2 regions of the Streptomyces sp. NPDC093795 genome follow, and region 1 is predicted to be linked to the other one. Evidence: riboswitches for the same ligand, from Rfam matches in the RefSeq annotation. Region 1 holds a riboswitch; the other holds the start of a gene.
What was found. A riboswitch is a leader RNA that binds a small molecule or an ion and turns the genes downstream of it on or off. The one in region 1 is predicted to bind glycine.

Region 1 (7,559 bases):
CGGTTGACCGTGATGCCGACCTCGTGGAGGCGGTCCTCGGCCTGCTGGCCGTCCAGCTCGCTGTCGCGCAGGTCGACGAGGAGCAGGTGGACGTCCGTGCCGCCGGACAGGACGGAGACACCGTGGGCGGTGACGTCGTCCTGGACCAGGCGCTCGGCGATGATGCGGGCGCCGTCCAGGGTGCGCTGCTGGCGCTCCTTGAACTCCTCCGTGGCCGCGACCTTGAAGGAGACGGCCTTGGCGGCGATCACGTGCTCGAGCGGGCCGCCCTGGAAGCCGGGGAAGACCGAGGAGTTCAGCTTCTTCGCGAACTCCTTCTTCGCGAGGATGATGCCGCCGCGGGGGCCGCCGAGCGTCTTGTGCGTGGTGGAGGTCACCACGTCCGCGTACTCGACCGGGTTCGGGTGCAGACCGGCGGCGACCAGGCCCGCGAAGTGGGCCATGTCGACCCACAGCTTGGCCTCGACCTCGTCGGCGATCCGGCGGAACTCGGCGAAGTCCAGCTGGCGCGGATAGGCGGACCAGCCCGCGATGATCACCTTCGGGCGGTGCTCCTTGGCGAGGCGCTCGACCTCGGCCATGTCGACCAGACCGGCCTCGTCCACGTGGTACGCGACCACGTTGAACTGCTTGCCGGAGAAGTTCAGGCGCATGCCGTGGGTGAGGTGACCGCCGTGCGCCAGGTCCAGACCCAGGATCGTGTCGCCGGGCTGGGCGATCGCGAAGAGGGCGGCCTGGTTCGCGGAGGCGCCGGAGTGCGGCTGGACGTTGGCGTACTCGGCGCCGAACAGGTCCTTGATCCGGTCGATCGCGATCTGCTCGGCGACGTCGACGTGCTCGCAGCCACCGTAGTAGCGGCGGCCCGGGTAGCCCTCGGCGTACTTGTTGGTGAGGACGGAGCCCTGCGCCTCCATGACGGCGACCGGAGCGAAGTTCTCCGAGGCGATCATCTCGAGGGTGGACTGCTGACGGCGGAGCTCGGCGTCGACAGCGGCGGCGACGTCCGGGTCCAGCTCGTGGAGGGGAGTGTTCAGAAGCGACATGAATCGATCCCTAAGGGGTCTCGGGCCCGGTCTCAGTTCCCGGAGGCGGAGAACTCGGTGTACGCGTCGGCGGAGAGCAGATCGTCCGGCTCGCCCGCGACACGTACCTTGAACAGCCAGCCACCCTCGAACGGAGCCGTGTTCACCAGGGACGGGTCGTCCACCACGTCCTGGTTCGCGGCGACGATCTCACCCGTGACGGGGGAGTACAGGTCGCTCACGGACTTCGTCGACTCCAGCTCGCCGCAGGTCTCGCCCGCGGTGACGGTGTCGCCGACGGCGGGGAGCTGGGCGAAGACGACGTCACCGAGCGCGTTGGCCGCGAACTCCGTGATGCCGACCGTCGCGACGCCGTCCTCGGCGGCCGACAGCCACTCGTGCTCCTTGGTGTAACGCAGCTGCTGGGGGTTGCTCATGGCCTGATTCTCCTGGATCGGGGGAGTGCTGATGAACGTGGGTCTTGCGGGGTGAGACGCGACGTGAGACGGATGCGTCACTTCTGGCGCTTGTAGAAGGGCAGCGCGACGACCTCGTACGGCTCGTGGGTGCCGCGGATGTCCACACCTACACCCTGGGTGCCGGGCTCGGCGTGCGCCGCGTCCACGTACGCCATCGCGATCGGCTTTCCGAGGGTCGGCGACGGGGCGCCGGAGGTGACCTCGCCGATCACCACGCCGTCCTTGACGACGGAGAAGCCCGCGCGGGGGACCCGGCGGCCCTCGGCGACCAGGCCGACGAGCTTGCGCGGCGGGTTGGTCGCCGCGCGCTCGGCGGCGGCCTCCAGCGCCTGGCGGCCGACGAAGTCGCCGTCGTTGGTCGTCTTCTCGAACTTCACGACCCGGCCGAGACCCGCGTCGAAGGGGGTGAGGGCGGTGGTCAGCTCGTGACCGTACAGCGGCATGCCCGCCTCCAGGCGGAGCGTGTCGCGGCAGGACAGACCGCAGGGGATCAGGCCGACGCCCTCGCCCGCCTCGGTCAGCGCCTTCCAGACGCCCTCGGCGTGCTCGGGCTTCAGGAACAGCTCGAAGCCGTCCTCGCCGGTGTAGCCGGTACGGGCGATCAGCGCGGGCACGCCCGCGACCGTGCCCGGCAGGCCGGCGTAGTACTTGAGGCCGTCCAGGTCGGCGTCCGTGAGCGACTTCAGGATGCCGGGGGACTCCGGGCCCTGGACGGCGATCAGGGCGTACGCGTCACGGTCGTCGCGCACCTCGGCGTCGAAGCCGGCCGCGCGCTCGGTCAGCGCGTCCAGGACGATCTGCGCGTTGGAGGCGTTGGCGACGACCATGTACTCCTGTTCCTGGAGCCGGTACACGATCAGGTCGTCGAGGATGCCGCCGTCCTCCTGGCAGATCATCGTGTAGCGGGCGCGGCCGTTGCCCACGGTGGAGATGTTGCCGACGAGGGCGTGGTCGAGGAGCTCGACCGCCTGCGGGCCGGTGACGGTGATCTCACCCATGTGGGAGAGGTCGAAGAGACCGGCCCTTGTGCGGACGGCGAGGTGCTCGTCGCGCTCGCTGGCGTACCGCAGCGGCATGTCCCAGCCGGCGAAGTCGGTCATGGTCGCGCCCAGCGAACGATGCAGGGCATCGAGGGCGGTCAGGCGGGGGGCAGTGCTCATGGGGTGGCTCCCGGGTCCCAAGGGCGTGATCGGTGACGAAACACATGACGGCGAGGACGTCCTCCCCATCTGTCATGGAACCTGAGAGGTTCACCGAGAGCATCTCGTCGCCGGGAGTTCGGCGCCGGGAGTTCGGCTTGCACCTTGGGTGGGGACACAGCAGGGTGTCCCGCTTTTCAGATCTGCCTCATCCGCGCGGTACGGGGCCTGAGAGATTCAAGGGAGGGTCTTGCTCCTTCGGCGTCCGGACACGCTGGGCGGTCCGGAACTCTCCCGCGCGGATTCGAGCGGCCGGTATGCGATTGTGTGGCGACTGTGCGCGCCTGGCGGGCACATCATTGCACGCGAGCTCGGCGGGGCATATCGCTTGTGTCCCATTACCGTTTCTTTACACTTTGTGGGCAAGGGTCTCCCGAGGCCCGGCAGGGGGAGAAGCGATGAGGATCCAGCACAGCGGCGCGTGCGCGCCGAGTACGGGCATACCGTCCCAGCGAGCCCGCGCCAGGACCCGCGGCCGCGGCCGTCTCCTGCGGGACCTCCGCGAGCGCGGCGGCCGGGGCCCCCGCACCCTCACCTTCGCGGCCGGCGACCTCGTCGTGGTCTCAGGACTGCCCGGCAGCGGCAAGTCGACCCTCATGAGGCGCGCCGCCGCGGGCGCCGGCATCGACTCCCAGGACGCCCGCGAGCGCTGGGAGGCCCGCATGCCCCGCCTCGTGCCGTACGCCCTCTACCGCCCCCTGGTCCGGCTCGCGCACTACGCCGGGCTGCGCCGCGCCCTGCGCTCCGGCACCGGGGTGATCGTGCACGACTGCGGCACCCAGTCCTGGGTGCGCGGCTGGCTCGCCCGCGAGGCCCGTAGGCGCGGCCGTGCCCTGCACCTGCTCCTCCTCGACGTCTCCCCGGACACCGCTCGCGAGGGCCAGCGGACCCGCGGCCGGGGCGTCTCCGCCTATGCCTTCGCCCGGCACCGGCGTGCCGTCGGCCGGCTCGTCGAGGCCGCCGAGTCCGGCCGCCTCCCGCACGGCTGCGCCTCGGCCACCCTGCTCGACCGGGACGCGGCGGACGCCCTGCGGAGGATCGAGTTCCGGGAGACCGCCTGACGGACGCGCCCGACCCGGCGCACTCTCGCTTCCGTACCCTTTTCGCCACGGTGGCGCCGAGGCGGCGTTAGGGTTCTGCCGGGCGGCCGGTGCGGCAGGCCGTGCGAGAAGGGGATACGGGACCGTGGACGTGACGTGGCCGAGCAACGAGCTCGAAGAGGTCCTTGCCGCCTCACTCGGCAACCCGGCGGCCGGCGGCCGCCTGGTCGAGGTGCTCGGGCGCAGCCCCGTCTGGGTCCCGCTGCCCAACGGCGGCGGACCCGAGAGCCCCGACCTCGACCTCGCCACCATGGAGCTCGACGGCGCGGCCTACGTCCCCGTCTTCAGCTCCGAGCAGCAGTTCCTCGCCTGCGTCGGCAGCCACATGTCCTTCGCCGTCGCGCCCGCCCGCGACTTCGCCCGCGGCCTGCCCCCACAGCTCGGCATCGCCGTGAACCCCGGCGGCACCGTCGGCGTCCCGCTGCCCCCGCCCGCCGTCGCCGAACTGTGCCGCGTCGGCCGCACCCCGCTCGACGGGCCCGCCACCGGCGGCCGCGTCCGCCTCTTCGAGCCCGACTGGCAGGACGACCCCGTCGACTTCCTCGCCGCCGCCTCCGCCGAGTTCGAGGCCACCGGCGTCGTGACCAGCGCCCGCCGCGCCCTCGCCAGCGTCGAGGGCACCGAACCCGCCCTCTTCGTCGGCGTCCAGCTCGCCGCCTGGGACGGCGTCGACCGCAACGCGCCCCTGGACGCCCTCGGCCGCGCCCTGGGCCGCGTCGAGGTCGCCTGGCCGGTCAACCTCATCCTGCTCGACATGGCGCAGGACCCGGTCGGCGACTGGATGCTGGAGCGGGTGCGCCCCTTCTACCAGCGCGCCGCCGGGTGACCGGCTCCCCGCTCGGGGCGTGACCGGCGCCCTAAGCTGAACTGAATCATCGGCTGGACGAACGTGGTGAACGGAAGAGGGGCGGGACCCAGGGTGAGCGCGTCAGGCACTGCTGCGGCTGGTCAGGTCGAGCACATGCTGCGCCAGGTGGCACCCGGACGCTACGACGCGTACGAGCAGCTCCTGCACGCCCTCGCCGACGGCGAGCTGTGGATGCTGCTCTGGCACGGCTCTCCCGGCGCGTCCGACGCCCAGTACGGGAACATGGAGGTCGACGGCTTCGGCTACGCGCCCTGCGTGACCTCCGCGCAGGAACTCTCCGCCTCCGGCTGGACCCGCGCCCACGAGCTCGTCACCGGCCGCGAGATCGCCCGCGCCCTCTACCCCGACCGCTGGGGCGTCTGGCTCAATCCGCACGCCCCCGGCGGCGGCGTCGGCATCCCGTGGGCCGACCTGCGCCGGATCGCCACCGGCCTCGACCGGATGCCCGCGGGGCCGCTGCGGGTCACCGAGCCCGCCCTGGAGATCCCGCAGTTCTACGCCCTGCTCACGCAGAACGCGCACCGCACCCCGGCCGTCAGGGCGCTGCGCCGCGGCTGGGTGCAGCCCGCGCTCGGCTCCCCGTACCTCGCCATCGGGCTCGACCTGTACGACACCTCCCCGGCGGCCGTCGACACGGTCCGCGCGATGATGCGCCAGTCGATCGGCGCCGTACCCGACGGGCTGCCCGTCTCGACGGTCGCGCTCTCCGACGCGTACGACCCGGTGGCCCTCTGGCTGCGGGCGAACGGGCGGCCCTTCTACGACCGCGAGGCGCACGCGGGCCGCGGCTCCGCGCCCGTCCCCGGGTACGGCTACCCGCCGCCCGCGCCGTCCGGATACTGAGACGCCCCTCTTCTCGCGTACCGTCCCACCGGCCTCCGGAGTTCGCCCCGGAGGCCGTCGTTCGTCCCAATACCGACGGCGGACCGCCCAGTTGAGGGACATGTCCGATTAGGGGGAAGAGGCCCCGAGATGGTCCGCTCACGTGATCGTGGCGTCCGGATAACGGAAGTCGCAGCACCGCATCACGTTTGAGCAAACATTCCCCGTCAGGGCTGGCGGGTGATCACAAGCGCATTGAAGACTCCCCGGAACACCGGGCGTTCGGCTCCTTTCGAGCCGGTGCCCAGCAGGTTGTTCCACCGAGCCGCTACCCGCGGCGGGCAAGTGGCCGGCTACCGGCGGCCGAGAGGGGTCCTCACCACGATGACGGCACCACTGCACAAGGCGAGTGCGGTCGAGTCGACCGCCACCGCCGACGCCGCGCCCGACGCACCCGGCACTCCGGACAACTCCGGCGCCTCCGGCAAGGCGATCGAGGGCCGCTCGCCCTGGAAGATCGCCTGGACCCGCCTCAAGCGCGACAAACTGGCCCTCGCGGGCGCCTTCGTCGTCCTCTTCCTCGTCCTGGTCGCGGTCTTCGCGCCGGTCATCGTCGGCCTCCTCGGCCACCCGCCGGACGAGTTCCACGAGGACCAGATCGACCCGCTCTTCGGCACCCCCATCGGTTCCTGGGGCGGCGTCAGCTCCGAGTTCCTCTTCGGCGTCGAGCCCGTCAACGGCCGCGACGTCTTCAGCCGGATCGTCTACGGCGCCCGGATCTCGCTGCTCGTCGCCTTCCTGGCGGCTGTCTTCGCCGTCGTCCTCGGCACGATCCTCGGCATCATCGCCGGCTACTTCGGCGGCTGGATCGACGCGGCCCTGAGCCGGGTCATGGACGTGATGCTCGCCTTCCCGCAGCTGCTCTTCACGATCGCCCTGGTCTCCGTCCTGCCGAACGAGCTCCTCGGACTCGACGGCTCGGGCGTCCGTATCGCCGCCCTCGTCGTCGTCATCGGCTTCTTCGGCTGGCCGTACGTGGGCCGCATCGTCCGCGGCCAGACCCTCTCGCTGCGCAACCGCGAGTACGTCGAGGCCGCCCAGAGCCTCGGCGCCGGCCGGCTCTACATCCTGCGCCGGGAGCTGCTGCCCAACCTGATCGCCCCGATCACGGTCTACGCGACCCTCATGATCCCCACCAACATCCTCACCGAAGCGGCGCTCAGCTTCCTCGGCGCGGGTGTGAAGCCTCCGACCGCTTCCTGGGGTCAGATGCTGTCGACGGCCATCACCACCTACGAGGCGGACCCGCTCTTCATGGTGATCCCCGGCCTCGCGATCTTCATCACCGTCCTGGCGTTCAACCTCTTCGGCGACGGCGTGCGTGACGCGCTCGACCCGAAGGGCTCCCGCTGACCGTTCGTCGACGACACGCAAGACCCGCCCCTGCCGCTGGCGACAGGAGGCTCATCCCCACTCGGCGGACCGCCGTATCGGCCGCCACTATCCCGGAGGTTGCGAGACCCATGACTCTGATGAGTTCTCAGAGGCGCAGGATCGCCGCAGGCGCGCTGCTCGCGGCGGCCACGATGGTCGTCACCACCGCCTGCGGCGGCGGCAGCGGCGACAGCGGCGACAAGGGCAAGGGCGGAGCGCCCGGCTTCGACGCCGGTGTGAACAAGGTCGCCAACCCCTCCGACAAGAAGGGCGGCGAGCTGAAGTTCATCGGCTCGCAGGAGGCCGACTCGTGGGACCCGCAGCGCGGCTACTACGGCTTCGTGTGGGACTTCGCCCGCTACTACACCCGCCAGCTGGTCACCTTCAAGGCCGAGCCGGGCGCCGCCTCCACCGAGCTCGTCCCGGACCTCGCGACCGACTCCGGCAAGGTCTCCGCCGACGGCCTCACCTACACCTTCACGCTGAAGGACGGGGTGACCTGGGAGGACGGCAAGCCGATCACCTCCAAGGACATCAAGTACGGCATCGAGCGCATCTGGGCCCAGGACGTCATCTCCGGCGGCCCGATCTACCTCCAGCAGGTCCTCGACCCCAAGGGCGAGTACAAGGGCCCG
Region 2 (7,559 bases), on a different contig from region 1:
TGACTGCCTACCTTCGTGTGGGCAGGTCAAGGACGGAGGGTCGGCGTGATGAGCAGCGCGGACGGTACGGCAGGGAGCTCGCTCGGACGCGCGTCCGGAGAGAGCGGTCCGTATCCGCTTCACGGCAGTGTGGGCGACTTCGGTACGGACGCCGGTGCGGCGGCCGGCTCGGACGGCACAGGGGCGGGAGCCGGTCCTGGAGCAGGTCCGGGCGAGGCGGGTGAGGTGGTCGGCTACCGCGGCCCGACGGCGTGCGCGGCAGCTGGGATCACCTACCGCCAATTGGACTACTGGGCGCGTACGGGACTCGTGGAGCCGAGCGTACGGCCCGCGTACGGGTCGGGGACACAGCGGCTCTACAGCTTCCGCGACGTCGTCGTCCTGAAGATCGTCAAGCGTTTCCTCGACACCGGGGTGGCCCTCCAGAACATCCGGGCCGCCGTGCAGCACCTGCGGGCGCGAGGCTTCCGGGACCTGGAGCGGATGACGCTCATGAGCGACGGGGCCACGGTGTACGAGTGCTCGTCGCCGGACGAGGTCGTCGACCTGCTCAAGGGCGGGCAGGGCGTCTTCGGCATCGCCGTCGGGGTGGTCTGGCGGGACGTCGAGGCGGCGCTCTCGCAGCTGCACGGGGAGCGGGTCGACACGGGCGAGACGCTCGTGGGGCACAACCCGGGGGACGAGCTGGCCAGGCGGCGGAGGGACAGGGCCGTCTGAGGGGGCGGCGTTGTCAGTGGCGTAGGGCAGCATCGGAAGCGTGAGAGCCGCGCCGACGATCCTGCATCTCGACATGGATGCGTTCTTCGCCGCCGCCGAGCAGGCGGCGAAGCCCAGCCTGCGCGGAAAGCCCGTGGTCGTCGGCGGGCTCGGGCCGCGGGGTGTGGTCGCCACCGCCTCGTACGAGGCACGGCGGTTCGGTGTCCACTCGGCGATGCCCATGGGCCAGGCGCGGCGACTCGCGCCGAACGCGGCCTATCTCGTGCCGCGCTTCGCCTTCTACCGGTCGATCAGCGAGCAGGTCATGGAACTGCTCGGCCGGCTCTCCCCGCTCGTGGAGCCGCTCAGTCTCGACGAGGCCTTCGTGGACCTGGAGGCGGGGAAGGTCGCCGACGACAGCGCGAGCGCCCGGGTCGCCGGGGAGCGGCTGCGGGTCGACATCCTGGCGACGACGGGGCTGACGGGTTCCGTGGGGCTCGCGGGGTCCAAGATGATCGCGAAGATCGCCTCGGAGGAGGCCAAGCCCGACGGGCTCGTCCTGATCGAACCCGGGACCGAGCGTGAGCTTCTCGGCCCGCGGTCGGTACGGATCCTGCCCGGTGTCGGTCCGGCGACCGGGGAACATCTGCGGCGGGCCGGGATGACGACCGTGTCCGACCTCGCCGAGGCGGGCGAGGACGAGCTCGTACGGCTCCTTGGCCGGGCGCACGGGGCCTCGCTGTACCGGATGGCCCAGGGGTACGACGATCGGCCCGTGGTGGCCGAGCGGGACGCCAAGTCGGTGTCGGTCGAGGACACCTTCGACGTGGACCTGCACGACCGGGTGCGGATCCGGACGGAGGTGGAGCGGCTCGCGGAGCGGTGTGTGGGGCGGCTTCGGGCCTCGGGGCACTCCGGGCGGACCATCGTCCTGAAGGTGCGGCGGTACGACTTCTCGACCCTGACCCGGTCCGAGACGCTCCGGGGGCCGACGGACGACCCGGGGGTGGTGCGGGAGGCGGCGGGGCGGCTGCTCGACGCGGTGGACACGACGGGGGGTGTGCGGTTGCTGGGGGTCGGGGTCAGTGGGCTCGCGGACTACACGCAGGAGGATCTGTTCGCGCAGGCCGAGGCGCGGGACGCGGCCGCTTCGGTGGCTGATGTCGCCGCCGCTGAGGCTGTGGACGCCGTGGAGCCCGCGGCCGACGAGCCCATGGAGCGGCACTGGGCGCCCGGGCATGACGTACGGCACGCCGTGTACGGGGCGGGGTGGGTGCAGGGGAGCGGGGTCGGGCGGGTCACGGTGCGGTTCGAGGAGCCGGGGTCGGAGCCGGGGCGGGTGCGGACCTTCGCGGTGGATGATCCGGACCTCGTCCCGGGGGAGGCGTTGCCGCTGGTGGGGCGGGGGTGAGGCGCCGTCCCGTGTGGCGCCGTCGCGGTGCTACTGGCCTGCCAGGCGGCCGAAGTCGGTGTCCGGGGTGTCCGTGGGGGATGGGGGGAGCGCCAGGCTGTAGTGGCGGTAGAGCTGGAGTTCCTGTTCGGGGGAGAGGTGGCGGCCCACGCCGAAGTCGGGGGCGTCCTTGATGAGGGCCCGGTCGTACGGGACGTGGAGGCCGTCGTCGAGCAGGTCGCTCGGGTCCAGCGGGACGAAGGCGTCCCGGCTGAAGAGGCCGGTGCGGACGGCTGCCCACTCGGGGACGCCGGTCGCGTCGTCCAGGTACACCTCGTCGACGGTTCCTATCTTGTGTCCGTTGCGGTCGAACGCCTTGCGGCCGATCAGGCTGCGCGGATCGATATCGGTCTGCACGGTCCCTCCAACTGGTCGCAACTGCACGTACCCCCTACGAAAGTGCACATGTGCGATGTCGGCCACTTGAGCGATAGGAGCCGTAACCGCGCTGGTAGGCTGGCTGTGGCTGTCGACCCTGTGCGGGAGAGTCCACCGGAGAAATCTTCCGGTGGGCGCCGAAGGAGCAAATCCTCCCCGGAATCTCTCAGGCCCCTGTACCGCGCGGACGAGGTCACTCTGGAAAGCAGAGCGGTGTCCGACGGCATGCGCTCTCACCGACGGTGAAAGCCGGCCTGCCGTGAGGCGTGCCGGTGAAACTCTCAGGTTGAGATGACAGAGGGGGAGGCCGTCCGGGTACCCGCGCCGTGGTGCCCCTCGCAGGTCGTGACGACCAGGAGGCCTCCGTACATGACCGCCAACCGCATTCCGCTCTCCGAACTCGAACAGGGCATCCCGTTCGAGCAGCGGCACATCGGGCCCGACGCCGAGGCGCGCGCCAAGATGCTCGCCCAGGTCGGCTACGGCTCGCTCGACGAGCTCACGGCCGCCGCGGTGCCGGACGTCATCAAGAACACCGAGGCGCTGGGCCTGCCGGCCGCGCGGACGGAGGCCGAGGTCCTCGCGGAGCTGCGTACGCTCGCCGACCGCAACCAGGTCCTCGCGCCCATGATCGGCCTCGGCTACTACGGGACCTTCACGCCGCCGGTGATCCTGCGGAACGTGATGGAGAACCCCGCCTGGTACACCGCGTACACCCCGTACCAGCCGGAGATCTCCCAGGGCCGTCTCGAGGCCCTGCTGAACTTCCAGACCGTCGTCGCCGACCTGACGGGGCTGCCCACCTCCGGCGCCTCCCTGCTCGACGAGGGCACCGCCGCCGCCGAGGCCATGTCGCTGTCCCGGCGCGTCGGCAAGGTCAAGAACGGTGTCTTCCTCATCGACGCCGACGCCCTGCCGCAGACGATCGCCGTCATCGAGACCCGCGCCGAGCCGACCGGTGTCGAGGTCGTCGTCGCCGACCTGAGCGAGGGCATCCCCGCCGAGGTCGCCGAGCGTGGTGTCTTCGGCGTGCTCATCCAGTACCCCGGTGCCTCCGGAGCCGTCCGCGACATCAAGCCGCTGATCGACGCCGCCCACGAGCTCGGTGCGATCGTCACCGTCGCCGCCGACCTGCTCGCGCTCACCCTGCTCACCTCGCCGGGTGCGCTCGGGGCCGACATCGCCGTCGGTACGACGCAGCGCTTCGGCGTCCCCATGGGCTTCGGCGGCCCCCACGCCGGCTACATGGCCGTCCAGGACAAGCACGCCCGCTCCCTGCCCGGCCGTCTCGTGGGTGTCTCCGTCGACGCCGACGGCAACCGTGCGTACCGCCTCGCCCTGCAGACCCGCGAGCAGCACATCCGCCGCGAGAAGGCCACCAGCAACATCTGTACCGCGCAGGTGCTGCTCGCCGTCATGGCCGGTATGTACGCCGTCTACCACGGCCCCGACGGCCTCAAGGGCATCGCGCAGCGCACCCACCGGTACGCCGCGATCCTCGCCGCCGGTCTGAGGGCCGGGGGCGTGGAGCTGACCCAGGGTGCCTTCTTCGACACCCTCACCGCCCGCGTGCCCGGCAAGGCCGACGCGGTCGTGGCCGCGGCCCGTGAGGCCGGTGTCAACCTGTACCGCGTCGACGCCGACCACGTGTCCATGTCGTGCGACGAGACCACCGGGCGCGCCCAGCTCGCCGCCGTGTGGGGCGCCTTCGGTGTCACCGCCGACGTCGAGGCGCTGGACGCCACCACCGAGGACACGCTGCCGTCCGGTCTGCTGCGCTCCGACGCGTACATGACCCACCCGGTCTTCCACGCGTACCGCTCCGAGACGTCGATGCTGCGCTACCTGCGCCGGCTCGCCGACCGCGACTACGCGCTCGACCGCGGCATGATCCCGCTCGGCTCCTGCACGATGAAGCTGAACGCGACGACCGAGATGGAGCCGGTGACCTGGCCCGAGTTCGGTCAGATGCACCCCTTCGCCCCGGTCGAGCAGGCGCAGGGCTACGTCACGCTGATCAAGGAACTGGAAGAGCGGCTCGCCGAGGTCACCGGGTACGACGCGGTGTCCATCCAGCCCAACGCCGGTTCGCAGGGCGAGCTGGCCGGTCTGCTCGCCGTCCGCGCCTACCACCGCGCCAACGGCGACGAGCAGCGCACCGTCTGCCTCATCCCGTCCTCCGCGCACGGCACCAACGCCGCCTCCGCGGTGATGGCCGGCATGAAGGTCGTCGTCGTCAAGACCGCCGACGACGGTGAGGTCGACGTGGCGGACCTGCACGCCAAGATCGAGCAGTACCGCGACGAGCTCTCCGTCCTCATGATCACCTACCCGTCGACGCACGGCGTCTTCGAGGAGCACGTCGCCGACATCTGCGCCGAGGTGCACGAGGCCGGCGGCCAGGTGTACGTCGACGGCGCCAACCTCAACGCCCTGGTCGGTCTCGCCAAGCCGGGCCACTTCGGCGGCGACGTGTCGCACCTGAACCTGCACAAGACCTTCTGCATCCCGCACGGCGGTGGCGGTCCCGGCGTCGGCCCGGTCGGTGTCCGCGCCCACCTCGCCCCGTACCTGCCGAACCACCCGCTCCAGCCCACCGCGGGCCCGGAGACCGGTGTCGGCCCGATCTCGGCCGCCCCGTGGGGCTCCGCCGGCATCCTGCCGATCTCGTGGTCGTACGTGCGTCTGATGGGCGGCGAGGGCCTCAAGCGCGCCACGCAGGTCGCCGTGCTCGCGGCGAACTACATCGCCAAGCGCCTGGAGCCGCACTTCCCGGTGCTCTACACCGGTCCCGCCGGTCTCGTCGCCCACGAGTGCATCGTGGACCTGCGTCCCCTGTCCAAGGCGACGGGCGTCACGGTCGACGACATCGCGAAGCGCCTCATCGACTACGGCTTCCACGCGCCGACGATGTCGTTCCCGGTGGCCGGCACGCTGATGATCGAGCCGACCGAGTCCGAGGACCTGACCGAGCTGGACCGTTTCTGCGACACGATGATCGCGATCCGGGCCGAGATCGAGAAGGTCGCCTCGGGGCAGTGGCCCGCCGACGACAACCCGCTGCACAACGCCCCGCACACCGCGGCCGCCCTGGGCGGCGAGTGGAAGCACGCGTACACGCGGGACGAGGCGGTCTTCCCGGCCGGGGTCTCGGCCGCCGACAAGTACTGGCCGCCGGTGCGCCGGATCGACGGTGCCTTCGGTGACCGGAACCTGGTCTGCTCGTGCCCGCCGATGGACGAGTACGACCACTGAGTCCGTGAGCGTGGCGGGGGACGCGTACCGCCGCTGAGCATGGCGTGAGGGCCGGTGCGGAGATTCTCTCCGGGCCGGCCCTCGGCGTTTCCTGGATGTCGCTCGTACGGCTTCGGGCCGCGCCCTCAGGCGGCGGTCGTCACCCGTCCCACCGTCAGCGGCCGGTGCGGGGCGATGATCTGCCCGTCCGGCAGCAGTTCACCGGTGTCCTCGAAGAGCAGGACGCCGTTGCACAGCAGGCTCCAGCCCTGCTCCGGGTGGTGGGCCGTCGGTCGGGCCGCCTCCCGGTCGGCGGAGTCGGCGGTGGGACAGGCAGGCTGGTGCTGGCACATGGGTGGGTTCTTTCGCTGCGTCGTGGTGGATGTCCTGCGGCTCTTCGCGCTCATCGCCGCCCCCGTCGGTCGGTTCGGTTCCGGTCCCAGTCTTGCCCCATGGACGCCCTTCCGCAGGTATTTCGCGACAGCTCGTCCTCTCCTGGGAAGACGCGTCACCCGCAGGGGCGGTTCAGCTCAACTGCACCGTCTCTTCGGGTGGTTCGGGATGGCCCGAGCGGGCTAGTCCGTCCGGGAGGGGTGTTCGGGTGGCGTGTTCGGGCGGGATGTCCGGACAGCAGTGCGCCCCGTGACCCGGGCGGGTCACGGGGCGGTGGTGCGCGTGCGGTGTATCAGGCGGGCGCCGGCGAGCCCATGAGGGGCGGCGGCGCGAGTCGCGTACTGAGTACGGGCAGGAGATCGGCGATCTGATAGGCGCGGTGGGCCGCGATCCCCGGCGGCGCGGGGGCGAGCGGCACCATCAGGTCGGCCGCGGCCGGGGCGGCGGTGGCACCGTCCGCCTCCGGGTCGGCGTGCAGCCACAGGGTCAGCATGTAGAGCTCTGGTACGGAGAGCAGCCGCGGCTGGTACGGGACGGGGAGCGCCTCGGCCTGGAGCAGCGCCCGCTCGGTGGCGGTGACGTACGGCCCCTCGAAGAAGTGCGAGAAGGACCAGCCGTCGGGGGTGAGCATGGTGTCCGCGGCGGCGATCGCCCGGTCTCCGCTCCTGATGAGGAAACGCCAGCCGGCGAGCCGGATGCGGGGAGCGTGGCCCGCTGCTCCGGTGACGTCCAGGACGTGCACGGGCAGGGGGAGTTCGGGGCTCAGTGGTCCCTGCGCGGCCCGCAGGGCGGGGGTTCGCGCCTCGTGGACGGCGGTCGGGGAGCCGAGGGCCGCGAGGACACTGCGGAGGGCCGGCGCAGGGGCCGGGGAGGGTCGGAGCATGGTGGGTCGCCTCTCGCTCAGGAGACACGGTGATGCGTGGGCAGGTACGACGGCGCTGTCGGCGGGCGGGGCCAGAGGAGGGCCACATGGCCATGGCCCGGGCGCCAACACTCTGCCTCGTCCGCGGAGTTTATACGACACGTGTTCACAGAGTGTTTCCGCTAGACGTCGTCGATATTCCTGACAAGGCGTCATCAGGCCGTAAATCACGGGCTGTAGAAGCGGAATCCCGCGGTGGTGCCGCTCTCACCTGCTTATTCCTCGCGGAGGCGGACGGCTGAATGTCGACCCGGGGTTCCGTGACAATAGGACATTGGTATATGTCGATTGCCCTGTGCCCTCGGAATGTGCCGGTGGGGTGCTGCATCCAGCCTATCGTCCGACAGCACTGTTCCGCAGGCGTTGTGGATCAGCGAGGTGGGCATCATCGTCCGTGACACGCGGCCGTGGTGGCGGCCGGCCACTCGGGGAGGGACGCTTCGATGGGGGAGAAGGTCGTGGCCGACGGGTTCGGCCCGTCCGACC

Region 2: linked by a shared signal. The riboswitch ahead of gcvP (aminomethyl-transferring glycine dehydrogenase) and the one ahead of gcvT (glycine cleavage system aminomethyltransferase GcvT) in region 1 are both predicted to bind glycine.

Annotation. Positions count from the first base shown of each region.
Region 1 is NZ_JBIWIO010000010.1:164,166-171,724, forward strand. It holds gene glyA (serine hydroxymethyltransferase) at 1-1,043, opposite strand, end outside; gene gcvH (glycine cleavage system protein GcvH) at 1,076-1,459, opposite strand; gene gcvT (glycine cleavage system aminomethyltransferase GcvT) at 1,537-2,661, opposite strand; glycine riboswitch at 2,848-2,947, opposite strand; gene ACIRB7_RS25860 (AAA family ATPase) at 3,099-3,761, shown strand; gene ACIRB7_RS25865 (enhanced serine sensitivity protein SseB) at 3,886-4,626, shown strand; gene ACIRB7_RS25870 (enhanced serine sensitivity protein SseB C-terminal domain-containing protein) at 4,720-5,511, shown strand; gene ACIRB7_RS25875 (ABC transporter permease) at 5,875-6,903, shown strand; gene ACIRB7_RS25880 (ABC transporter substrate-binding protein) at 7,014-7,559, shown strand, end outside.
Region 2 is NZ_JBIWIO010000003.1:8,243-15,801, forward strand. It holds gene ACIRB7_RS08840 (MerR family transcriptional regulator) at 49-717, shown strand; gene ACIRB7_RS08845 (DNA polymerase IV) at 758-2,107, shown strand; gene ACIRB7_RS08850 (PRC-barrel domain-containing protein) at 2,138-2,503, opposite strand; glycine riboswitch at 2,617-2,716, shown strand; gene gcvP (aminomethyl-transferring glycine dehydrogenase) at 2,894-5,779, shown strand; gene ACIRB7_RS08860 (DUF5999 family protein) at 5,905-6,111, opposite strand; gene ACIRB7_RS08865 (hypothetical protein) at 6,444-7,034, opposite strand; gene ACIRB7_RS08870 (glutamate--cysteine ligase) at 7,517-7,559, shown strand, end outside.